Regions from separate parts of the Paenibacillus sp. FSL M7-0420 genome, predicted to be linked through region 2. Evidence: riboswitches for the same ligand, from Rfam matches in the RefSeq annotation. Region 2 holds a riboswitch; each other region holds the start of a gene.

The links. Region 2 has a riboswitch for cyclic di-AMP ahead of MKX51_RS21110 (hypothetical protein). Riboswitches for the same ligand answer to the same signal wherever they lie in the genome.
Region 1: it holds a riboswitch for cyclic di-AMP, as region 2 does, so the genes downstream of both, MKX51_RS31490 (3D domain-containing protein) here and MKX51_RS21110 (hypothetical protein) in region 2, are expected to answer to the same signal.
Region 3: it holds a riboswitch for cyclic di-AMP, as region 2 does, so the genes downstream of both, MKX51_RS01115 (hypothetical protein) here and MKX51_RS21110 (hypothetical protein) in region 2, are expected to answer to the same signal.

Annotation. Positions count from the first base shown of each region.
Region 1 covers NZ_JBBOCJ010000001.1:7,307,083-7,315,249, forward strand. The annotation lists gene MKX51_RS31475 (AbrB/MazE/SpoVT family DNA-binding domain-containing protein) at 1-208, opposite strand, end outside; gene MKX51_RS31480 (HD domain-containing protein) at 484-1,767, shown strand; gene MKX51_RS31485 (TatD family hydrolase) at 1,822-2,592, shown strand; cyclic di-AMP (ydaO/yuaA leader) riboswitch at 2,792-3,018, shown strand; gene MKX51_RS31490 (3D domain-containing protein) at 3,305-4,465, shown strand; gene rnmV (ribonuclease M5) at 4,627-5,178, shown strand; gene rsmA (16S rRNA (adenine(1518)-N(6)/adenine(1519)-N(6))-dimethyltransferase RsmA) at 5,175-6,059, shown strand; gene yabG (sporulation peptidase YabG) at 6,134-7,042, shown strand; gene veg (biofilm formation stimulator Veg) at 7,312-7,587, shown strand; gene MKX51_RS31515 (small, acid-soluble spore protein, alpha/beta type) at 7,813-7,992, shown strand; gene ispE (4-(cytidine 5'-diphospho)-2-C-methyl-D-erythritol kinase) at 8,151-8,167, shown strand, end outside.
Region 2 covers NZ_JBBOCJ010000001.1:4,912,886-4,921,052, reverse strand. The annotation lists gene cls (cardiolipin synthase) at 1-268, shown strand, start outside; gene MKX51_RS21130 (DUF1877 family protein) at 281-766, shown strand; gene MKX51_RS21125 (GNAT family N-acetyltransferase) at 795-1,229, opposite strand; gene MKX51_RS21120 (MMPL family transporter) at 1,428-3,896, opposite strand; gene MKX51_RS21115 (TetR/AcrR family transcriptional regulator) at 3,926-4,552, opposite strand; cyclic di-AMP (ydaO/yuaA leader) riboswitch at 5,131-5,313, shown strand; gene MKX51_RS21110 (hypothetical protein) at 5,429-5,950, shown strand; gene MKX51_RS21105 (hypothetical protein) at 6,157-6,618, shown strand; gene MKX51_RS21100 (flotillin family protein) at 6,637-8,067, shown strand.
Region 3 covers NZ_JBBOCJ010000001.1:248,974-257,140, reverse strand. The annotation lists gene MKX51_RS01135 (SDR family NAD(P)-dependent oxidoreductase) at 1-286, opposite strand, end outside; gene ytxJ (bacillithiol system redox-active protein YtxJ) at 514-840, shown strand; gene MKX51_RS01125 (glutaredoxin family protein) at 837-1,079, shown strand; gene MKX51_RS01120 (WD40 repeat domain-containing protein) at 1,187-2,518, shown strand; cyclic di-AMP (ydaO/yuaA leader) riboswitch at 2,759-2,928, shown strand; gene MKX51_RS01115 (hypothetical protein) at 3,061-3,516, shown strand; gene MKX51_RS01110 (hypothetical protein) at 4,024-4,230, opposite strand; gene MKX51_RS01105 (family 43 glycosylhydrolase) at 4,345-6,003, opposite strand; gene MKX51_RS01100 (helix-turn-helix domain-containing protein) at 6,152-7,036, shown strand; gene MKX51_RS01095 (ABC transporter permease) at 7,085-8,167, opposite strand, start outside.

The DNA of each region.
Region 1 (8,167 bases), 2.4 Mb from region 2:
CAATTTTACCTTTGAAGTAAGTTACATTCTCAGCATTGCCGCAGAAAATGCAAGCAGGCTCGTATTTCTTAAGCATGATCCGCTCACCGTCCACGTAAATTTCGAGCGCATCTTTTTCTCCAATGCCTAGGGTGCGACGCAATTCAATTGGAATAACGACCCGTCCAAGCTCATCTACCTTACGTACAATTCCTGTTGATTTCATCATTACAATCGTTGCTCCTCTCAATGTTCAAAAGCGTCATTATTCGACATTCTTCACTGTTTTATGATATTTATAATACCAACCATTCCCAAAACAGTCAACCTTTTTTCAGGCTAATTTTAAGGAATCTTTTGAGACCACATTTATTCCGCGTTTGATCGGGCAAATCACTCTAAAAAAGCTTATGAAGATGTTTGTCGATTTGGCAGTATATGAATCGCTAATATTCGACAAAGAGCGACAATATATTATATAAAACAAGAAAAGGAGATGATTTCATGAAGCAACCGCTGTCAGAAGAGAAGGTATTTAAGGACCCGGTCCACAACTACATCCATGTACAGGACACTATTATCTGGAGATTGATCAACACGATGGAGTTCCAGCGTCTGCGGCGCATCCGGCAGCTGGGCACCTCCTATTTGACCTTTCACGGGGCGGAACACAGCCGGTTCTCCCATTCTCTGGGGGTATATGAGATTACGCGGAGGATTATTTCCCAGTTTGAACGGAGCGGCTATAAGGACTGGATGCCGGAGGAGCGACTGCTTACCCTGTGTGCGGCACTGCTGCATGATTTGGGGCATGGCCCATTTTCCCATTCTATAGAAGAAGCTTTCGAAATGGATCATGAGGACTGGACCTGCCGTATCATTCTGGAGGATACAGAGATTACGGCTATTCTGCGTGATGTGGCTGAAGATTTCCCCGGTAAAGTAGCCTCGGTTATCTCCAAAACCTATGAGCATGAAATTGTTGTCAATTTGGTGTCGGGACCGCTGGATGCGGACCGGATGGATTATCTGCTCCGGGATGCATATTATACAGGGGTGAATTATGGAACCATCGACATCGACCGGATTCTGCGGATGCTGCGCCCTTATGACGGCCGGGTGGTTGTGAAGGAATCGGGGATGCATGCGATTGAGGATTACCTGATGTCACGGTACCAGATGTACTGGCAGGTCTATTTCCACCCGGTAACCCGCAGCTCTGAGATTATTCTCAGGCAGATTCTCCGCCGGGCCAAGGAGCTGGTGCAGCAGCAGCATACCTTCCGCTTCATGATCGAGCCCTTAAGTGATCTGTTCAGCGGAGAGGTAACGGTAGGGCAGTACCTGCTGCTGGATGAAGCCTTGATGCAGACTGCCTTCATGCAGTGGACGCTGGAGGAGGATGACATCCTGAGCGACTTGTGCAGCCGGTTTATCCATCGTAAACTGTATAAATATGTGGAGATGGAGCATTTGGATTCTGACACGATTGACGAAATCCGCCGCAGCTTCGCCGGTGCGGGACTCCGGCCCGATTATGATCTGGAAATTGATTATCCCACCGATCTTCCCTATGATGTGTTCCGTCCGGGAGACGGCTTTGACAGCAAGCAGATCCTGCTTCTGGACAAGCATGACCGGCTGAGGGAAATCTCGGAGGTCTCGGATATTGTTCGCTCTATCAGTGGTATTCACCGCGGCAGATACCATCTGTATTTTCCGCAGGACAGACTGCAGAAAGCCCTTCCACAGCTGTCGCCGTCCATCGCAGAGATTTTTGCCAAATAATCAGATCATGCTTGAAATTATAGATACAACAACAGGCCGAAAGGATGTAATGTAATGCAGTTATTCGACACCCATACCCATCTGGATGCTCCACAATTCGACGAAGACCGCGAAGAGGTCATTGCCAGGGCGCTGGAAGCCGGCGTCAGCAAGATGATCAACATCGGCTTTAACCGGGATACGATACCGACCACCATGCAGCTTGCCGAGAAATATGATTATATTTATGCAGCCGTTGGCTGGCATCCCCAGGATGCCATCACGATGAAGGACGGAGACCTGGAATGGATCGCCTCCTTATGCGCTCATCCCAAGGTGGTTGCCATCGGCGAGATTGGGCTGGATTACTACTGGGATACCTCTCCTAAGGATGTGCAGCATGAAGTATTCCGCAAGCAGATCGGGCTGGCCCGTGAGCTGAAGATGCCAATCAGCATTCATAACCGTGATGCTCATGAAGATGTGATCCGTATACTCCGCGAGGAGAAGGCGGGCGAGGTTGGCGGCGTAATGCACTCCTTCTCCGGGAGCTGGGAAAGTGCCAAGATGTGTCTTGATTTGGGCTTCCATCTTTCTTTTGGAGGACCGATTACGTTCAAGAATGCCCGGGTGCCCAAAGAGGTGCTTGCCCAGACTCCGCTGGACCGGCTGCTGATCGAAACCGACTCCCCATATCTGACTCCGCACCCCTTCCGGGGCAAGCGAAATGAGACCGCTCATGTGAGGCTGGTAGCGGAGGCGGCCGCGGCAATAAAAGGGATTGAATTACAGGAATTGGCGGAAATTACGTATGCGAACGCACTGGAACGATTTGGGATACTCTGAAAACAGGAGTAAAAGCGGTGAAAAATGAAGTATAGCGGATATATTAAACTTTTATGACGGAAAAACGGCCGATTATTACAATATTTTAATCATTTTTTTACGTAAACGTGGTTGAATCGTCCTTTACAACATGTATCAAAACAGGATATCATCTTTTCAGTGCAGTGAGCTGTTGTAACTGTGACAGTCACTAATTTCATGGATCGTCTCGCTGAGTCTCCGTATGGAGAACGGGGGAACCAATAATGCGCTGCCGCATGAACGTACAGAGTACAACGCAGAATTGCCGCAGGCATTATTTGATTTCTTTACGTGGTCTTTGGGGTGAATTTGAGGGCAACCGCCGTGAGCGGGTGACCTGAGATAGGGCGTCTCTCTTATGTCCGAACCCGACAGCTAACCCCGTAAGCGCAAGTAAGAGAGGAAACCTCGTGCATAAGCATTCCGACGTATTCGACACCGGGAAGCCACGAAAGAGTCCTCTATGAGCTCTTTTTAGGCTTCTTTTGTTTTGAATAATGAGAATGCTCCCGGCATACTGTTATATAACAGATCTCCGGAGTAACTATGCCGAGCAGGCGATCCATGAGCAGGAAACGCTGAAGCAAGTGCGGGCGTATCCTGTTGCAAACTCAAACCTAGTTTCGTCAGAAGTGATACAGTCACCTTGAACTAACTTGGACGACGGGGCTATGTAAGGAGGATGGAAAGAGTGGGCGTATTCCAACCAGAGGTATCCCATGATTCGCAATCATCCAGCAGGTCTTTCGCATTACGGTTGAAGCAAGTGAATCCCCGCGTAGTTTTACTTGCCGGTGTGGCATCGATTGTTATCGCACTGTTAATACTGCTGTACGTACACGGTCAGAGCAAGAAAGAAATTACCCTAGTAATAGACGGACAGGTACAGACACTGGAGACGCGGGAAACGCTGTTCAGTGATGTGCTGGCTAAGGAACAGATTTCGCTGCAGGCGCATGATGAATTATCTATTGGCCTTAGTGATGAAATAAAAGACGGCGACCGTATCGTGATTAACACTGCGCAGAAGTTCGCTCTTACCGTAGACGGAAAGACCGAGACGTTATTTACGACCGAGGATACCATTGGTCAGGCCATCGACAAGCTGGGCTACAGCCTGGAAGGCTTAGACAAGATTTACCCTTCGCTAGAAACCGCAGTATCTGCAGACATGGAAATCAAAATTGTCCGGATTAACAAGCATGTGGTTCAACGGACAACTAATTTGCCTTTCCGGGTCATTAAGACAGCAGACCCCTCATTGACCAAGGGAACCGTAAGAGTGGCACAGGCAGGTAAGCCTGGCGTAATGGTCCAGCACATCGAGAAGATCTATCAAGATGGCGAGCTGGCATCCATGCGCATGATCGGCAAGGAAGTACAGACGGTTACCAAGGACAAAGTCATTGCCATTGGAACCAAGCCGCTTCCTAAGCCCGTCGTAGTTACTGCCAAAGTTTCCAAACCTGTAACAACCTCCAAGTCATCTAAAGCGAGCGCAAAGGCCAGCAATGTTACCAGTAAGGCTGGTGTGGATTTCGAGTACAAAAGAATGATCAAAAACGTATCCATGACCGCGTATTCGTCGCAGGAACCGGGTATTGGAACACGTACTGCCTCCGGCACACGCGTAACGGAAGGCCGCACTATTGCTGTAGATCCTAGGGTTATACCAATTGGCTGGTGGGTGTATATTGAAGGATTAGGGTTTCGCCGAGCAGAGGATACCGGCGGTGCCATCAAAGGCAACAAGGTGGATGTCTATTACGATTCACTGAGTCATGCCCGTAATTTCGGCCGCAAGTCGCGCACACTCTATGTGATCGGACCTGTGAAGCCGGAGCTGAACTAAACGTAAAGTCTTTTGCAAATTAGCGGTTAATAAGATATAGTGAGGGAAGCACTTACGAAATTTCAGAGAGCTGCCGCTCATCACTTATACATTCTTTAGCCAAAAAGAAGGGGAGCGAATCCTCTTCTTTTTGCGTTCTGGAGTAAGGAGTAAAAATATTTATGATTAAAGAGCTAATTGTGGTTGAAGGGAAAAGTGATACCGTTGCCGTTAAGCGGGCGGTTGAAGCCGATACGATTGAAACCGGGGGTTCGGCAGTGGATAGCAGGGTCATTGCCAAGATCAAGCTGGCCATGGAGCGCCGGGGTGTAATCATTCTTACCGACCCGGATCATGCTGGAGAGCGAATCCGCAAAATCGTCGCAGCCAAGGTGCCGGGCTGCAAGCATGCCTTCATCCCTGAGAAGGATGCAACGCGCAAAGGAGATATCGGAATAGAGAATGCTTCGCCTGAGGCTATCCGCCATGCGCTGGAGCATGTACATACCTCCTTCGAGGGGGCACCGCCCATCATCGGGCTGGATGAGCTTATGGCCGCAGGGCTGATGGTGCATCCCCGGGCGGCTGAGCGCAGAATGCAGCTTGGCAATCTGCTCGGTATCGGTTATTGCAATGGCAAGCAGCTGTACAAACGTCTGGCGATGTTTGGCATTACCCGCGAAGAGTTCGCGCAGGCCCTCGCCCAAATTGATCAGGGAGGCATTACTTCATGAGCGGTATCGAGAATATCTCGTCCCCAACAAGAACCAAAGCGATAATTCAGCGTTACGGATTCTCCTTCAAAAAAAGCCTGGGCCAGAACTTTCTGATCGATCAGAATATTCTGGACAAAATCGTGGATGCCGCCGGTCTGGACAGCACAGCCGGTGCGCTTGAGATTGGGCCGGGGATTGGAGCACTGACGGAACGGCTGGCGTTGACGGCCGGGGCCGTCACTGCGGTAGAGATTGACCGCAGGCTGATTCCGATTCTTAGGGATGTCCTGTCGCCTTATCCCCATGTAAAGATCCGTAATGACGATGTGCTGAAGGTGAATCTGCAGGAGCTGTTCGCTGAGGATTTCGCGGGCAGGGACCGGGTTAGTGTCGTAGCTAACCTGCCGTATTATGTGACTACACCTATCCTCATGAAGCTGCTGGAGGAGAAGCTGCCGCTGGATAATATCGTGGTCATGATCCAGAAGGAGGTTGCCGAGCGTATGGCGGCGTCTCCGGGCGGCAAGGAGTATGGCAGCCTGAGTATTGCCGTCCAGTATTACAGCGAGCCTGAGCTGGTCTGTATGGTGCCGCGTACGGTGTTCATCCCGCAGCCTAACGTGGAATCGGCTGTGATCCGGCTGAAGGTCAGAGAACGTCCTCCGGTGGAGGTAGCGGACGAGAAGCATTTCTTTGGTGTGGTTCAGGCGTCCTTTACCCAGCGGCGCAAGACGATTGCCAATAATCTTAAGGCACGCTTCTTCCCGGAAGAAGGGCGGGAGCGCCTGGAGGCGCTGCTCTCCGAAGCCGGCATTGAACCCTCGCGGCGCGGCGAGACGCTTAGCATTGAGGAGTATGCACGGCTCAGTGCGGTTCTTCTGGCCGCAGGCATCGCATAGAATACAGAAAACCCTCCCGGCGGATGAACCAACCGGGGCCTTTGCCCATAACATGGGGTAGAGGTGGTGTTGTGATGAATCTAGGAGACTTGGTCATTCGTAAATCCTATGGCGGCGATGTGACCTTCCGGGTAGACAATATATTGCAGAATAGAGCAGTCATTAAAGGCACGGAGTTCCGTCTGCTGGCGGATTCCCCGCTGGAGGATCTGGTTCAGGTGCCTCCTACACGGGTTACCGAGCGGGGAGCGCGTGCGCAGATCAAGGCAACAGAATCTCTAACCTGGTTGCGTAAAGACCGGCAGGTGCAGAGCCAGCGAAGCGGAGAGAGCGTGTCGGGGTCCACGGGAACCTGGGGCCAATCTCCGAAGGAAACGGCTTATTTTGAAGTGCCGGGTAAGGTCCTGCATTTGGATGGTGATGCACTCTATCTGAAGAAGAGCCTGAGCCTCTACGAGCAGCTGCGCATACCGGCGGAGGGACATCATGTCAACGAATCCAAAATGGCGGAGACGCTGTACCGTCTGCTGCCCCGTGTGCGTCCCGATATCGTAGTGATTACCGGCCATGATGGAGTACTTAAGCAACAGCAGAATTATGATTTGTACAGTCTGAGCAGCTATAAGAATTCACAGAATTTTGTGGCAGCCATCCGGGTGGCCCGTGAATATGAGCGGAATTTCGATGCTTTGACGATTGTAGCCGGAGCCTGCCAGTCGCACTTCGAGGCTCTCCTGGGCAATGGTGCCAACTTCGCCAGCTCCCCGGGCAGAATACTCATTCATGCCCTGGACCCGGTGTATATCGCGGCCAAGGCCTCTTTTACCTCTATCCGGGATACGGTGAACTTAAGCGATGTGCTGAGCCATACGATCAGCGGCAATCAGGGGATGGGCGGAATCGAGACGCGGGGCAGCTTCCGGATCGGAATGCCTCAGCTGCAGAACCTGGCTACGCTGAAGGTAGCGCCTTCGGTGCTGTAACCATTCAAGTGATAACTGAACAGGCGGAAGGAATAGGGTAAGCATTCGTGCTTATCCTATTTTGCTGCCACGGAAGCCGCTTAGGACACAAGATGGGTTAGGGAGCAGCCAGTCATCATTACTGATAACAAGGTGCTTAAGTCAGGAATATCCCCGTCTAAAAAAATTCCGTTGACAACTTTTTTCTCATCATCTATAATTATTTATTTAATTTGACAAGTGGTTATAGAGGTTGTATAATGGACAAGGAAAGAGGTGGTCGTCAGGTAATGGCTAATAACGCGCTGTTAGAAATTAAACGCAGTCTTGAAGCTCACGTCGGTCATAAGATCACGTTGCGGGCTAACGGTGGCCGTCGGAAGACCGTTGAACGCACCGGTGTCCTGGAAGAAACGTACCCTTCTGTATTTATTGTCAAACTCGATCAGGAGCAGCAGACATTCAAGCGTGTCTCCTATAGCTATGCCGATATACTTACTGAATCTGTGGAAATCACAGTTACCGAAGACGATGGGCAGATGCGGATTATGTATATCAAAGCTTAGCGTCATGACAGTCTCCCTGCGGGGGGGCTGTTTTTTGATAGAATTTTTATGTTTTGGGGTCCCCGCAAAGTACCTGAGTCAACACCTACGCTAAAGCCCCACTTTGTGGGGTTATTTTGCATGTAGGGGTCTTCCTGAATTATGCTGCATGACACTGGCCTCCCGGCTGCATACTACATAGGCAGTACGTTCATCATAGAGCAGCATACAAGGGAGGAATTCGTAATGAGCCGCAGAAGACGAAGCATGATGTCGGAGGAATTGAAGACGGAGCTGGCCAAGGAGCTTGGGTTCTACGAAACGGTTGAGCAGGAGGGCTGGGGCGGAATCCGGGCAGTCGACGCCGGGAATATGGTGAAACGCGCGATTCAGCTGGCAGAGCAGGCTGCTGCGCGGAAATTGTAAGCGGCTATAGCGGTGTTATGCCGCACCGGGTATCGCCTGCGGGCGGTACCTTTTCTGCTTCATAGAACCGGATGTTTATTTAATGGACTTCACTGTCAGTTTCTCATATAATATGTTAAGTTGTTTTGTACGGGAAAAGCTGAGGGTGGGTGAACGCCTTGAAAATGTATGAGAA
Region 2 (8,167 bases):
CGAGAACGGCTTCCTGCACGCCAAAACGATTGTCGCAGACGGGGAGGTTGCCTCTGTTGGAACGATGAACATCGATTCCCGCAGCTTCCGGCTGAACTTCGAGGTCAATGCCATTGTGTATGACCGGGCGATTGCCGAACAGCTCCAGGATATTTTCCTGAATGATGTCAGACTGTGCTCGGAGCTTACGGTTGAACGGTATGCGCAGCGCTCGCTTGTGATCAAGCTGAAAGAGGGGATTTCCCGGCTGCTGTCGCCTATTCTGTAAGGAGAGTGGAGCGTGGGCAGCCGTACCTTATATAAGGAGGAATGGCAAATGGGGATGCTGGGCCAATATGTCATGGTGGATGAGGATACGCTGGAGCGCATGATGAAGATGGACGGTTCAGAGCTGATGGATACGCTGGAGAAGCTCATTGAAGGCGGAAGTGAATACTTCGACATCGACAAGCTGTGGGAGGAGCTGCATCTCGCATTAACCGGAGTCTCCGCCAGTGAACCTATAGAAGGCGACCCGTTAAGTGAAGCTGTTGTCGGCGTCCATGTGTTTGAGCTGGAAGAGGAGGACGGGTTCTTCGCCTGCACGGAGCATGATGAGCTGGAAGATATTATTGCGGCAATGCAGCAGGTAGACTTGGAGAAGCTGGAGCCGGGCGGTGTGACAGAGCAGCTTAGCGAGGCAGTGAAGAGTGAATTTTCAGGCCTGCTGGACTTTTACGGGAAGGCGCTGGCGGCCGGGAAGCATGTGATTTTCAGTGTGGTTTGAACGGGATAGTGCGAAGCGCCGGGCCCCCTTAGGAGGGGGAACCGGGCTTCAGGTTTTTCTGGAGATAATATTTGCTCTGCCCTTCATGCGGACAATCCTTGATTTCACCGAAGATCTCATACCCCTGCTTCTGATAAAAATGCGGCGCCTGCCAGCTCATTGTGGTTAATTCGCTAACCTTACAACCGCGAAGTGAGGACCTATGTTCCATCTCTTCCAGCAGGGCCTTGCCGAGTCCATTGCCTCTGTACGTGGGGTCAACGGCCAGTAAGTGCACGTTCAGGATATTCCAGACGATATCTCCGGTAATGCCGCCAACGAAGACGCCGTTCTCGTAGGCCGCCAGGGAGATTACCTCACGCTGATAAGGTGGAATGCTGCTGTCTATGCCGCGGCTGTGTTCCTCCAGAAGTCTGGAGATTTCCTGCTGGTTCTGAGCAAGGTCCAGTTCTACGATGTTCACGGGTACTCCTCCTTAGGATTTGAATTCAATTATAGCCATTATATCAAAATAGAGCCTGCGGACGATGCCGCAGGCTCTATTTGTACCGGGAGTACGGCGGGAGCACCGTCCGTTATTCCGGGGAGATATACATGTCTGGGGGTCCCGCAAAGTACCTGGTAATCATCGAAGCCAAGTCTCTGCTTTATGGGGGAAGATTTAGTGCTTCTGTCCGCTCTCGGCATTCAGCTTGGCGATCAGCTTATCGCCTTCGACATCGAGATTCGGCAGCAGGCGGTCCAACCATTTCGGCAGCCACCAGGCTTTGTCGCCGAAGACGGCCATGACGGCCGGAACCAGCGTCATCCGGACAATGAAGGCATCGATCAAGATGCCGAAGGCCAGTGCGAAGCCGATCTGCTTAATCATCGCATCCGGGGCGAAGATGAAGCCGGCGAAGACGGACACCATGATCACGCCTGCAGCGAGTACAACGCGGCTGGCCAGATCGTAGCCGTGAACGACACTGTCCTTGCCATGGCGGCCGTGGACATAAGCTTCACGCATGGAGCTGACCAGGAAGACCTGGTAATCCATGGCAAGTCCGTACAGAATACCAGTAACCAGGATTGGCATGAAGCTGAGCAGCGGTCCGCCGGTATCGAAGCCGAACAGCGAATGCAGCCAGCCCCACTGATAGACGGCGGTGGTCACGCCGAAGGTGGCAAGAATACTTAGCACGAAGCCGACGGTCGCTTTGATTGGCACGATAATGGACCGGAACACCAGGAGCAGAATGATCAGCGACAGGATCACGATGATCCCGATGTATACAGGGAAGGCATCGGACAGCTTCGAGGACATATCAATATTGATGGCGGTGAAGCCGGTCACGCCAAGATTAATATTGTTGCCGGTGGTCAGGCTGGACGCCGGATCGCGCAGCTCCTGTACAAGGTCTCTGGTTGCGGTATCTGTGGGCCCTGTCTTCGGAATCAGGCTTATGATGGCGAGATCGCCGGTGGGACTGACACCGAGCGGAGAGACCAGGGTCACATTATCGTGCATTTGCAGCTCCTGAACCAGCTTGCCCAGAATTGGCATGGAGATCTTCTCAGACGGATTCTTCGTCTCAGCGACCAGCAGCAGCGGGCCGTTGAAGCCTTCGCCGAACCCTTTGGAGATGACATCATAGCTCTGGCGGGCCGGAGTATCCAGGTTCGCCGAGGCGCCGGATGGAATACCCAGCTCCATCTTGGTCACTGGAATGGCAGCTGTGCCAAGCACCAGCACCACCAGCACAATGATGGCCCAACGGTATTTCACCGTGGCATTTGCCCAGCGGTGCGAGAAGCTGTGCTGCGCTTTGGCGGCGGCAGTGGTGTTCTTCGTCCGGGCTTTGGCGGTTACGATCCGTTCACCGACCAGTCCGAGCAGCGCAGGCAGCAGGGACAAGGCCAGCAGGACGTTAATCAGAACACTGGCCGCAGCCACAAGTGCCATTGTCGATAAGAAGCCGATGCCAATGACGAGCATGCCGCACAAGGCGATAATAACGGTCAGACCGGCGAAGAATACGGCACTGCCTGCGGTGCCCAGTGCCCGGCTGGCTGCTTCGGCTGCGCTTAATTTCTCATCCAGGATCAGACGGCGCTGCCGGTTCACAATGAACAGCGAGTAGTCGATCCCTACCGCGAGACCGATCATCACGGCAAGAACCGGTGTAATATCGTTCATCTGGATCAGGCTGCCGAGGGCAAAGGCACCTCCGACGCTGATGCCGACTCCGAGAAGCGCGGTCAACAGCGGCAAGCCTGCAGCGACAACCGAGCCCAGCGTCAGGAACAAGACGACGGCAGCAACGGCTACGCCGATAGCTTCCGTGGAGCCGATGGCTGGCATGCTTTTGAGCGAGTCGCTTGGAATCGCGGTAATGCCTGAACCGGACTGTTCCACCTCGGTTACGGTATCGATGATCTTATCCGGCACCTCCGATGGCAGAGAGGTCTGCTGAACCGTGAACTGGAACTGGAATAGGGCAATACTGCCGTCAGCCGACAGCATCACGCCGGGAACCGGAGCGCCTTCGGCAATCAGCGGACCGAACGGCATCGCCTGCGCAGCAGCAGCTTGACCAGCGGCGGCGGAAGGATCAGCAGCGGTTTGACCAGCGGCAGAAGGATCGGCAGCGGCTTGACCAGCGGCGGCGGAAGGATCAGCGGCGGATTGGCCGGCAGCAGCGGAAGGATCGGCGGCAGCTTGACCAGCGGCGGCGGAAGGATCGGCAGCGGCTTGGCCCGTAGCGGCGGAAGGATCAGCAGCGGCTTGACTAGCGGCGGCCGCTGCTTGTGCTGCGAGCTCTACAGGGTTTATGACATATTCCATGTTGTATACATCATTAATGGCCTTCAGCAATAGTGCGGACCGCTCAGGCGTATCCAGACGTTCGCCGTCCGGTGCAGTGAAGGCGATACTAGCCTGGCCTCCGGCTGCAGCGGGCAGCTCTTTTGTCAGCTTATCCAGCACTTTTTGCGACTCTGTGCCTTCAATTTTCATCTCAGAGCTGGATTGAATGCCATTGACTCCAATCAGGGTGCCTACAACTCCGAGTACAATGATCCAGACTGCAATGAAGGCCCAAGGCTTGGCATAAGCCGATTTCCCTAAGCGGTATAGAAAGGTAGACATGTAGTGGTTTCTCCTCTTTATCTGTGAATTTAGAAGCCGTTACGTAAATAAGCAAACATAGAATTCAGGTATTGTTCAAACGGCATGGCATCGGAGCCTTCACTCAGCTGTTCGCCCGGCAGCATGACATTCAGCCGTCCGTCCAAGATAGGCACGAATGCCCCATAGACGGCACCTACCAGCAGGTGGGTATATCCATCGGCATACCGTCCACGGGTGAACTGCTCCAGTGTCTCCTGGGCTGTGATCTGCAAATGCCGGAAGACATTGAGAATGTAAGGCTCCAGAGACGGATATTGATTCGCCAGGGAGACGAACTGCCGCAGCTTATGCAGGAACTCCGAGGTGAATTGCAGCTTCAGCAGGTTGTACAGGACATCAAGCGGTGTAGCATCCGGCGGTTGACCGGCCAGCGTGTTATTCGCTTCTTCTTTCTCTTTGGCAGCAATATTGCCAATGAAATAGGCGGCCACTGCTTCTTCCTTGCAGGAGAAGTAATTGGCAAAAGTCCGCCGGGAATACCCGGCCTTCTGAACAACATCGTCAACAATGAAGCCATCCATGCCATGCTCAAGCGCAAGCTCGAAGGCCGCTACGGCTAGGGCGTAGAAGGTGGCTTCCTTTTTTTTGTCCCGCAAATTCAGTTTGGAATTCAAATTTCAATGGTCCTCCTTTCTTCAAAAGTTAAAGGCGCTATAGAATCTATAGGTTCTATTATTGCTCAAAGGGAAAGATTGCACAATGAGCATCAAGTGACGGAAATGTGAATATTTCAAATTTTGAGTAGTGGGATGGGGAAGAAAGGTGGGGGGGTAAGGTTTATGAGAAGTAGGATAGAGGAAAGTGATGAGGATGTGAGTGGGAGTAGAAGAGTAGGTGAGTAGGTGAGTAAGTGAGTAGGTGAGTAAGTGAGAAGTTAGTGAGTATAGGAGTAGAAGAGAGAGTAAGTAGAAGAGAGAGTAAGTAGAAGAGAGAGTAAGTAGAAGAAAGAGTGAGTAGATGAGCAGATGAGCAGGGGAGTGGGCGTAGGAAGAGAAGTAAGTGAGAGGAAGAGTAACGTTGGTGTAAACAGACGATAGCAGGAGCAAATCGCCGGGCGGTTAAGAGCCGAACTGAAGAATGCGCCTTCATTCCCGAAGGGACAGCATTTTTGACTTCTTTTGTCATCCGTGAGGTTTTACATTAAATGGCTACAGGCGTAAGATTCAATCAACAACCGAATGAAATGACACTGTTCTTGAAATGGCTGAATTCCGTAACGGGAACGGGGGAACCAACTGGTGCAGGCGGCTTAAGGATGGGCTGCTGAGTACCCGGGGTGAATCCTTGCCAGCGTGATACTATGGCTCTGGTGAGGTAGGGCAATCTCGCTGCCCGAATCCGTCAGCTAACCCCGTAAGCCTCGAAGAGAGAGGATGAGCGCCATGATCGATTAACCGACCACGGAGAGCCCTGCTGCTGCTGTGGTCTTTTTGCTGTGCAGGTGAGGGATAAATCCCTCTGATTGCGGAGGAAGTGTGCTGGAGGTGGAAATGAGAAGGATAAATCCCTCAGATGCAGCCGAAAGTGGGCTGGAAGAGGAAATGAGAGGGATAAATCCCTCAGATGCAGCCGAAAGTGGGCTGGAAGAGGAAATGAGAGGGATAAATCCCACTGATTGTGCTGGAAGTGGGCTGGATGCGGAAATGAGAGGGATAAATCCCACTGATTGCGCTGGAAGTGGGCTGGATGCGGAAATGAGAGGGATAAATCCCACTGATTGCGCTGGAAGTGGGCTGGAGGTGGAAATGAAGAGCACAAGTGCACCAGAATCCCAGGAATGTTGGCTAAACGAGCAAATGAAGAGCACAAGTACCTCTGAATTCCAGAAAAGTTGGCTAAACGAGCAAATGAAGAGCACAAGTGCACCTGAATCCCAGGAATGTTGGCTAAACGAGCAAATGAAGAGCACTAGTGCTCCTGAATTCCAGGAAAGTTGGCTAAATGAGCAAATGAAGAGCACAAGTGCCCTTGAATCCAATTGCGCCTCTGCCATACACAACCAGGCAGCCTAAAGTGGAAATTAGGGGCAATAGCGACAAGTGGAAGTGAAAAAAAGACGTATAACAACAATAATTAGTCGGTTTATTCATCCTCATACTAGTCAGTTACCGTATCACCAATCCATTGAAAGGAGGGGGTTACCATCGCTACTGTATTTATCGTCTGCTTTTGGGTTGGACTTCTGCTTATTCTCAGTGGCAGTATTCATGGGCACGGCTTGGAAGGCCACCTGCATGTCGGGGGAGGCGATGCCGGGGGGCCTGGTTTTCTGCCGATTCTTCCGCTGATGGTGTTTGTCACCGTCTGGGGCGGCACGGGGTATCTGCTTGTCCAGTTCAGCGGGATGCAGCTGTTCGCCGTGGTACTGGTCTGTACCTTGATCGCCCTGCTGCCGGGCATCCTGCTCTACACGGTGCTGGCCCGGGTGATGACCCGGTATGACAGCAGTATGAGTGAACTTGATTATGACCCGGCAGGCCAGCTCGGCTATATCAGCATCGCCGCAGCGAATGGGGCCGTGGGAGAGATGAAGTATGTGCTGCACGGGACCATGCGCTCCATCGGCGTGCGTGCCGAATCCGGCCAGTCGCTGTTGCGGGGCGATCGGGTGATTATTGTGAAGACGGATAAGGGGATCGCAGCGGTCACTTTGTTCGAGAGGGAAATGGAACAAAACTAACGGGGAGTGTCGGAGCAAATGTTAATTTTATATGTAACCGGAGCTATTGTTGTTGTAATTCTGCTGGCGTTAACCAGTATTGTGACCGCGTATAAAAAGGTTCCGCCCAATCAGGCCATGATCGTATACGGTCTCGGCGGCAAAAGAGTGGTCCAGGGCGGCGGGACATTCGTTATCCCCGGCTTCCAGAACAATAAAACCATCTCCATGATGCTGATGAGCTTCGATGTGATCCCGGCGCAGGCCATGTTTTCCCGCCAGGGCATCAAGCTGAACCTGGAGGCGGTCGCCCAGATTAAGATTAAAAGCGATCCAACCGCTATTCTCACAGCCAGCGAGCAGTTCATTGACCGGCCGGAAGAAGACCGAGAGACAATTATTCTGCATTCGGTGGAGGGTCATCTGCGCGGCCTGATCGGCCAGCTCACCGTAGAATCTATCCTGAAGACCCCTGACGAGATCAACAGCAAGATGCGGGAGACCTGCTCGGAGGACCTCGACAAGATGGGGCTGGAGGTGGTCAGCTTCACCATCAAGAAGATTACCGACGACAAAGGGTACATCGACAATATGGGGGTGCCCGAGATTGAGCGTATCCGCCGCGATGCCAGTATTGCCAAGGCTGAGGCCGAACGCGACATTCAGATCAAGCAAGCCGAAGCGGAGAAGGAATCCTCCATTGCCAAAGCCAATGCCCATCAGGCGACCATAGAAGCGGGAACCGCCGCCCGTGCGAAGGAATCCCTGTTCGAAAAGGAGTTGAATATTAAGCAGGCTGATTTCAAGCTGGAGACCGAGGTGAAGAAGGCGCAGGCGGATCTGGCGTACGAATTGCAGCAGAATAAGATCAAGCAGTCACTGGTTACGGAACAGGTCAAGATCACACAGATGGAGGCCGAAGCCAACCGCACAGTCCGGGAGATCGAGGTTGAGCTGAGACAGCGGGAGCTGGAGGCAACGGTGATCAAGCCTGCCCAGGCGGAGAATCAGGCTACGGTTATGCGGGCGGAAGCTGCCAAGCAGCGGCAGATTCTGGAGGCGGAAGCCGAAGCCGCTACGACGACTAAGCGCGGGCTGGCAACAGCCGAGGCGGAGCTGGCAAAAGGCAAGGCGAATGCGGAGATCGTCCAGCTGGCCGGAGCGGCGGAAGCGGGAGCGCTGCAGAAGAAGGCCGAAGCATACAAACAGTTCACTCAAGCCGCCCTGACCGTGGAATTCCTGAAAATCCTGCCCGAGCTGGCTGAGAAAATCGCCTCCCCGCTGGCCAAGGTAGACAAGATCACCGTCATCTCCCAGGACGGGGCTTCCTCAGGCGTGAACAAAATCACCGGCGATATCGCCAAAATCATGGCCCAGGTGCCTGAGCTGACCAAGACGCTGACCGGCATGAACGTAACGGAGGCGCTCAGCGGACTGCTTGGCCGGGAACAGGGGCAGGAACAGGAGTAGGCGTTAGTCGTTAATAAACCGCCAGCAAGCCGCCTTCCTGACTGCATCTTTCCACAAAAAAAACAGGCGTCAATCTCCTAAAGGAGGCTGACGCCTGTGG
Region 3 (8,167 bases), 4.7 Mb from region 2:
TTGCATCATCAGACTTGTGGATAATCCCTGCGTTATTGATAATTATATCAAGGTGCCCTGTACTTCCGGCAATACTCCGCGCGGCCTCCTTTACGCTCCCTGCACTGCCGATATCGAGAGGGACCAGCCTCAGGCTATCCGGGTATTGCGCTTTCAAAGCTTCAAGTAGCGCAGGGTCCGGCAAATACTGTCCGGCAAACACCATGTATTTACTCTCTAAAAGAGAGCGAACCAGGTACAATCCGAGTCCACGGTCAGCACCGGTGACACAAGCAACCCTTTTCATAAGCTCCCCCCTCATATCTGCATGATTATGCACTGAGCCTAAGTTCATCCCTCTCACATTAGCATGGCCACCGGCCGTTAACAACGTCCTGCAAGGGAGGGGCAGGCTTAGCTGAACTTTCTTTTGCTTTAATTTTGAACTATGCTACAATCATGATTAATAGTTGTTAACAACACAATTGTTGACAACAGGTTTCATTCACTCTTACACAGGAAGGTGATTCTAAGGTGTCTATTCAACAGATCCATACTAAGGATGAACTACAGCAATATATCGGGCAGCCCGGCAAAAAACTGCTCTTCAAGCACAGCACCACCTGCCCGATCAGCGCCAAGGCCAACGAGGAATTCCAGGCCTATGCACAGCATTCAGATACGCCTGCAGCCGTGGTTCATGTGATCGAAGACCGTCCTGTCTCCAATCAGATTGCTGAGGATTTCGGGATCAAGCATGAATCCCCGCAGATTTTCCTGCTGGAGGACAGCGAGGTCCGCTGGAACACCTCACACTGGAAGATTACCCAAAAAGCGATAAAGGAAGCAGTGGAACAATGAGCGCGAACGTAATTGTCTATTCGACCTCCGGCTGCGGCGAATGCAATCAGGTGAAGCAGCTGCTGGAGAGCAAGGGCATTCCCTTCGAGGTCCGGGATGTGATGACCAGCTCCGTCTATCAGGAGGAAGTGGAGAAGCTGGGCTTCATGGGCATTCCAGTCACCGTATCCGGGGACCGGGCGGTCAAGGGCTTCAATCTCCCTGAGCTTCAGGAGCTTATGGATGCTGCTGTTCTGTAATATACGCAAAGGTGCTGTCCTCTCAACGGGAGCAGCGCCTTTTTTTTGCGATTCATCGATGAAATAACTGTATATTTATATATATCTGGAAAAGGAGGCTTGATCCTTTGAAATGGCTACAGGATGAGCATGCCGCCAAATGGCGTGAAGAAGGACAGCGTTATGTGAGCGACGTCAATCAATTCGTACATAAGGGTCTGACAGAAGGCTGGGACACAGCGGGAAATGAACCCGCAGAGGATACACGCGGGGCCCTCGCCGCCAAAATCTATAAGATGATTCGAGGAGCTAATGAGCACGGTGAGATTGCTGAGCTGCGGGAGCAATTGCCGGCGGCAACGTGGCCGCTCTCCGGGCACTTTCAGAAGGAGATGCAGGCGATTCGCGGTATCCATTTCATAAGTGATGATGCTGTAGTGTTCAGCACCGGCTCACCTTGGGAGAAGAATGCAGTTGTGGCTGTACATAAGGATGTTATTTCCGTATTCGACGAATTTAGCCTGGTTGGGGCATCTCCTGACAATCAGTTCTATGCACTCGCGGGCACGCAAGGGATTACTATTCTGCAATCCATGAACAGCGCATTACAGGGAGAAGTAGTGGCCGAGCTTTCGTGGCGGGAGCTGAATGGAACGATTCAAGCGCTGGACCCGGACTTTACCGTTTTGAACATAGACCGCCTGGATCAGGAGTTACCCTTGGAGCAAGTTATTCCTTTTAACGGCGGTCAAGCGTTATTGCTTGTTACAAGTCAGGGGATTATCCTGGTCCAGCAATCGCAGGAGAAGCCATGGGAGGTGAAGCTGCTGCATCCTGACCTCGAAGAATATAAAGCAGATGAGATGGAGCATATTGAGATCGACATGCCGCATGGTGCTGTCTCTCCGGATGGAAGATGGATTGCCTATGGCAGCCAGGGCAGTGATCATCTTTTATATGACACAGCTTCAGGGCAGGTTCACTTATTCAATCCGGAATCCAGTTACCCGCACTATACTATATTTACGAAGGACCAGCATAGTGTATGGTACAATGCCTGCCACTTCTACAATGGCGTTACTCTTGCCGTGTCCCTTGAAGATCTAGAAGCAGGCAAGCTCCTGCCAGATCAGGAATATCCGGTCGTTAACGGGGAAGCCCGGGTGTATGCGGCGGCAGCGCTGAAGGACGGTGTTGTCATTGGCGATGCCTATGGCTACTTGAGGCTCGTTGATGTAGAGGGGCGGGAGCTGTGGCGTTATTATGCCGGAAGCACCATTTCCGGATTAGCTGTCAATCCGGATGAGACCATGCTGGCCGTGGGGACTTATGGAGGGATGCTGCATTTCCTGGACCTTCATGCCACTGAACGCAGCGACTATGAGATTACAACAGGAACCGTTCGTGAGATGAAGCGGATGATTGCCTGGAAGAATCAGAATGGGCCGCTTTGGTGGTGAGCTGATACATGGGGGAACCCTTCTTCTCCGCCGCCGTCTGCCAAAAATAAAAAACGGCGATTGAGCGAGATAAATGGCAGATAATCTGCTACATATATGAGTTTTCGCTTCCATTTGCATAACCAGTCAGCCATTTGCTGAAAACAAGGCGAATAGCACTCTTTTCCATTTTTACAAACCCCCTCTGAAGAGAGTATGATTCGTGTTGAAAGCAAATGAATGCATTCATGAAAATGAGCATATGCATGCACGCTGAATTTCCGTCATGTGGAAAACGGGGGAACCATCCGGCCGTCAGGCCGACTTGGGGTGAATCCGAAGGAGAATGCCACGCGCAGGTCTCCGGCAGGTAGGGCGACTCTCACCGTCCGAATCCGACAGCTAACCTCGTAAGCGTAAGGAGAGAGCCCTGATCCGCCACGCTTTTGTGCCAGGCGTCTTAAGCCTGTTACCCAACCGCAGGCAGAGGTCCTCCTCTGCCTGCGGTTTTTTGCGCGCTGGAATGAACTGCACAGTATAGATTCAGGAAGGAACGTGACCACATGCCTGACCCCTTATCGCCCAAACTAACAGCCGCTGCCGGATTCAACCCCTACACCCAGCAATATAGCGGTCCCGTCTATGCGCTTAGCTGCCTGCTGCTGGAGCAAGGCGCCCGCGCCGAACAAGCTGCAATCGCCACCTTCGTAGCACTCCATCCACTATGGCTGAAGGGCAGCCTCTCAGGTGACGGCGCTGCTGCGGCTGCCTACAGAGAGTGCATCCGCCAGTGTGCCATGCTCACCCACGACCGCAGCCGATATGCTTCTGCGCTGCTTAACTGGGATGATCACGTTGCCAGTGCCTTATGGTACGGCATCCAGCTCCCCCTCCCCGACATCAGCCAGATTCTGGAGTGCAGCATTCCCGAGCTAAAGGCCCAGCTTAGAGGAATACGCGAACAGATGGCAGCCGCACATTCAGCCTTGCCTGCGGTCCACCGCCCTTCAGCGGGGTGAGACTGGGAATAACGCAGGATACGCGGAATATAGGAATGAGTGTGGCGGAATTGGTTGGATGTGGCGGAAATAGGGTACGGATGCGACAAAAGGAGATGGATAGCGGACCATGCGGACTACAGATCCGCTATTTCAGCAAATGGGACCATTCCGAAGGCCATGCGGACTGAGAGGCGCTTAATGAACCAATTTTGCCTCATTTTGCGCTCCATACAGCCCTTTAGCGTCCTCTCAGTCCGCTCCGGGAAGATAATCAGTCTTTTTCACAAAATAAGGGCCGCTGAGTCCGCAAAATCCCCCCACAAAGTGGGGCTTTAGCGTAGGTGATGACTCAGGTACTTTGCGGGGACCCCAAACATATAAATTCTATCAAATAAAGCCGCAGCATCCGCCGCGACTTAATCCTTGACTCTCAGCATCAGCACCCATACAGTGCCTGGCTCACCTTACATAGCTAACCATCCCATGCACTGCTCCTGTCTCCGCCGGCCGTTCACTACATAGAACTCAGCTCTTGCCCTTGCCGCCCTTGCCGCCCTTGCCGCCCTTGGCAAACCGCCAAAAAGCCATACAGCAGCCGAGCAGTCCGGCTCCCAGCAGAAGGGTCTGTAACGCACCCAGCCAAGTCGACTGATCCGACGGGATCAGGCTGCTGACAATAATGAGCAGGATAGAAGCCGCGACCAGCACGGGGGTTTGTCTACTTTTCTTCACAACCATTCACCACTCCTAAAGACTAATACTACTAAGGTACACCATCTCCGGCGTTTTCACCAGTTCACCACGGCTCCGGGCACACCCGGGCGGAAGAACGCAGGGCGTCCTTGGCTAGTAATTCTTCACGCCATAATAGTCAAAATCAGCGAAGGAGTCATGCTGGTGAGCATCCACGGAACCAATGAAATTGAACAAGCCTGTAAATCCGCCAATCTCCCCCGGCTCCCCGTTCACGCCTTCATCCGACAAATAGAGAACATCGATATTTTCTACAAAAGCTTGCCAATCCCCGTTATCCCCGAAGCGGTAAAGGATACTCGCGATGCCTGCATTATAGATAAGCTTGAGCTCCGCTGTCTCTTCAGGGACTGGAATGTAATTGTGGACCAGCTCGATGCGCTCTCCCAGCTTGGCCTGAAGTACGTATAGAACGGTACCCTCTGATTCGGAGTGGGTCAAGTGAACGTACAGCCAATTATTCGAATCATAGTATAGCCCCAGACCTGCCGTTTCCGAGTAGTGATCGGGATGAAATTCCACCCTGGTTTGCACTTCATAATGAAGGGAAGTTGCACGCGTGGCCATAATCGCCGGATGGATCTGCGAGAAAAAAGAATTCTCTCCATGAATGCGTAAGCAACCCGGACGTTCAACCGTATTCACCCATGCCGCTTGCTGGTCCCGGTACGGAGTCAGAAAATGAAGATCATATTTCTCCTGATTAAAATCATCAAATACGTCATGAGAGAGTCCACCCGTCTCTAATTCAACACCTGTCATCCCCTCAACTTCCATTTTCGCTACATTCGATCCATCCTTCATTTCCAGCCAGCCATCCTCTGTCCAATGCATTTTTTGAATAGAGGTTTCACGGCCTAATGGATTCATTAGCGTTCCTTTCACAGGGCGTGACATGAGATGAGCAATATACCATTCGCCTGTTTGGGTTTGAACTAATGAGCCATGACCTGCTTTTTGCATAATTGAACTTGGATTATACATCTCAAAATGCCCGGCATCCGGATTCCCAAGTGAAAATAGATGGCGCGGCGAGGAGGTGATGATCGGCTCTCCCGACGGATGCGGTTCATAGGGACCAAAAATATTCTCCGCACGTCCCAGCTCAACACCATGAGCATAACCAGTTCCGCCAGCAGCTAATAAAAGATAATACCTATCTCTATATTTATAGATCTGCGGTGCTTCAGCACAACCGCGGCTGGTGAAGCCTTGCGTCACCCGGTGCCACTTCCCAACCATTTTACCCTCATTCAAATCAAATTCAGCAATCACAATATGTCCAGGGGCTTGGTACCCTTCACGGGTCTCCCATTCAAGGATCGACACATAGTGCTTACCGTCTTCATCATGGAAGAGTGCCGGATCGAAACCAATGGAGGTCAGATAGATGGGGGCCGACCAAGGTCCATGGATATCCTCTGCCCACATGGCATAGGAATCCGAATTAAATTCACGGCCTGCCATGTTTAACATATGCGAATAGGCTAACCAGTACCGTTTCGCCCTAGGATCGTAGGATAGATGCGGCGCCCAGATCCCGGCCGGAGTATTGGTCCCCCTCAAATTCACTTCACCTTTACTTAATACGGAGGCTGTCAGCGTCCAATGGGCTAAATCGGTTGATTTGAAAATTTGAACGCCGGGATTCCAATGGAACGAGGATGTCGCAATATAATACACATCATCCACTCTAATAATAGAGGGATCTGGTGCCATACCAGGGATAATAGGATTGTTAATCTTCATCATTTTTCTGCTTCCCTTCGCTGTTTAGCCATATTATTTACCCTTTTCCTGTTGTCTATGTATATTATAATAACTACTAACGTACTTATGCGATGGGATGATTACAGCTACATTTACCCAAATCAAAGGAAGGTGCTGTCCATTGGAACATATGAATAGCCATCTCACAGGCACACAGACGCTGCTACTGCCGCGCATTGATTGGAATATACGTTTTTTTGGCGCACATACACAGACTGTTCCTGCCGACTGGAGCATGACTACAGAATCCCACCATGCCTTTGAGATTCTAATTGTGCTGGATGGGGCTCAAGAGACAAGGATGGAACATGAACAATTCATTGTGAACAGGGATGATATTCTGCTGATTCCGCCTGGGTTCGAGCATACGAATAAATGCATTTCCGCTACATCGATGACCTACTTTTGTGCTCATTTCGATGTAGACGAGCCCTCCTTGCGGATGAGAATAATGCAAAACTGTGACTGGGTCTATGAGCCCTCCAATGTGTACCATCCCAAGCTGAAAGAATGCCTTCAAAAATGGATCGATATTCTGCATGAGCCTGAGTTGCCGTTCACCAAAGCAAAGCTAAAAGCACAAATAGTCTTGTTCGAGCTATTGGAGGTGCTTGTAGATATCCAGCCGGTACAGACGGAGAAACGTGCCAACCAATCCATGACCACTGCAAAATATGCCAAAGAAATTGCCGAAGCCATCAAGAGAGCTTTTAAGAAAAATTGTATCGAGGGCAATTCAGATTACACCCTCCACATCCAGCCCATCATTGCTTCGCTTGGAATAAGCCCCAACTATGGATTAGAGGTATTTCAAAAAATATACAAGATGTCGCCCCGCACCTATCTATCTGACTTAAAGCTGCAGGAAGCCAAAATATTACTACAGCAGCCCAAAATATCTTTAAATGAGATTTCAAACCGTTTAGGCTACAAGAACCTTTCCCACTTCAGCAGACAATTCAAAAGATGGACGGGCATTAACCCCTCCGACTATCGTAAAAATAATGGTGTATAGCAAAAAGCCCGTCCATTAAACCAGACGGGCTTTCCTAAAAAATATTCCTTAGATTTTATAAGCCTTCATTGCTTTTCTGATCTCCTTGATGCTAGGGCGCTTGCCGTACATCAGGACGCCGGTGCGGTAGATCTTGGCGGCGAGCCAGCCGAAGAGGAAGGTTGTCGCCAGCAGGATCGCCAGCGAGACCATGATCTCCCAGAAGGCGACCTCCCCGACCCCGATCCGCAGCAGCAGGCTGAGCGAAGAGGTGAATGGCACGAAGCTGGCGACCTTCACCAGCAGGGTATCCGGGTTCGAGATACTGAACAGCGGCAGATAGAAGCTGACGAAGCCCAGCATCATGACCGGCATCACGGCCTGCCCGAGATCCTCTGTCCGGCTGACAATTGAGCCGACAGCGGCATACATCAGGGCGTACAGGAAGTAGCCCAGGATATACAGGATGAAGCCATAGACGATCATGCTGACATTAAGCTGTCCCAGATTCAGATCGAAATCGCTCAGGATCGTGGAATTATGCGGCAGCATCAGGTTGAGCGCGATGGCAGCCGAGATAATGGCGATCTGCATCAGACCGACGAGGAAGATTCCGATGACCTTGCCGAACATTTGGGTGAGTGGCGAGGCGCTGGTGATGAGAATCTCCATAATGCGCGAGCTTTTCTCCGAGGTAATCTCGGCTGAAATCATGTTGCCGGTCATCATCACCGACATGAAGAACAGAATCAGCAGGATATAGACAATGACATAGTTGATAATCGGTTTGTCCTGATCCTGGTCTACGCCACCCGCAGCCCCGTCAGTACTTAGCTGTGCGGTATCAATCGAGACCGGAGCGAAGATCGCCGTCACCTGGCTCTCGGTCAGCTTATCGCCGACAATCAGGCCGGTATTCACCTGCTGCAGAGCGGCTTGCAGATTCGTTCTAAGCTTGCTGCTGATGTCTCCGTCTTTGCTGTGATACGTTACCGGAGGCACCCCTACACTGCCCTTGTCGGCAAAGGTAAGATACCCCTCAATTTTCTCATCCTCCAGCCCCTTCTTAAGGGTTGCATCATCTGCGGAAGGATAAGCGGTAAATACGACTTTATCTTCGGCTTCAGCCGGCGGAGTATAAGCGAGCAGCAG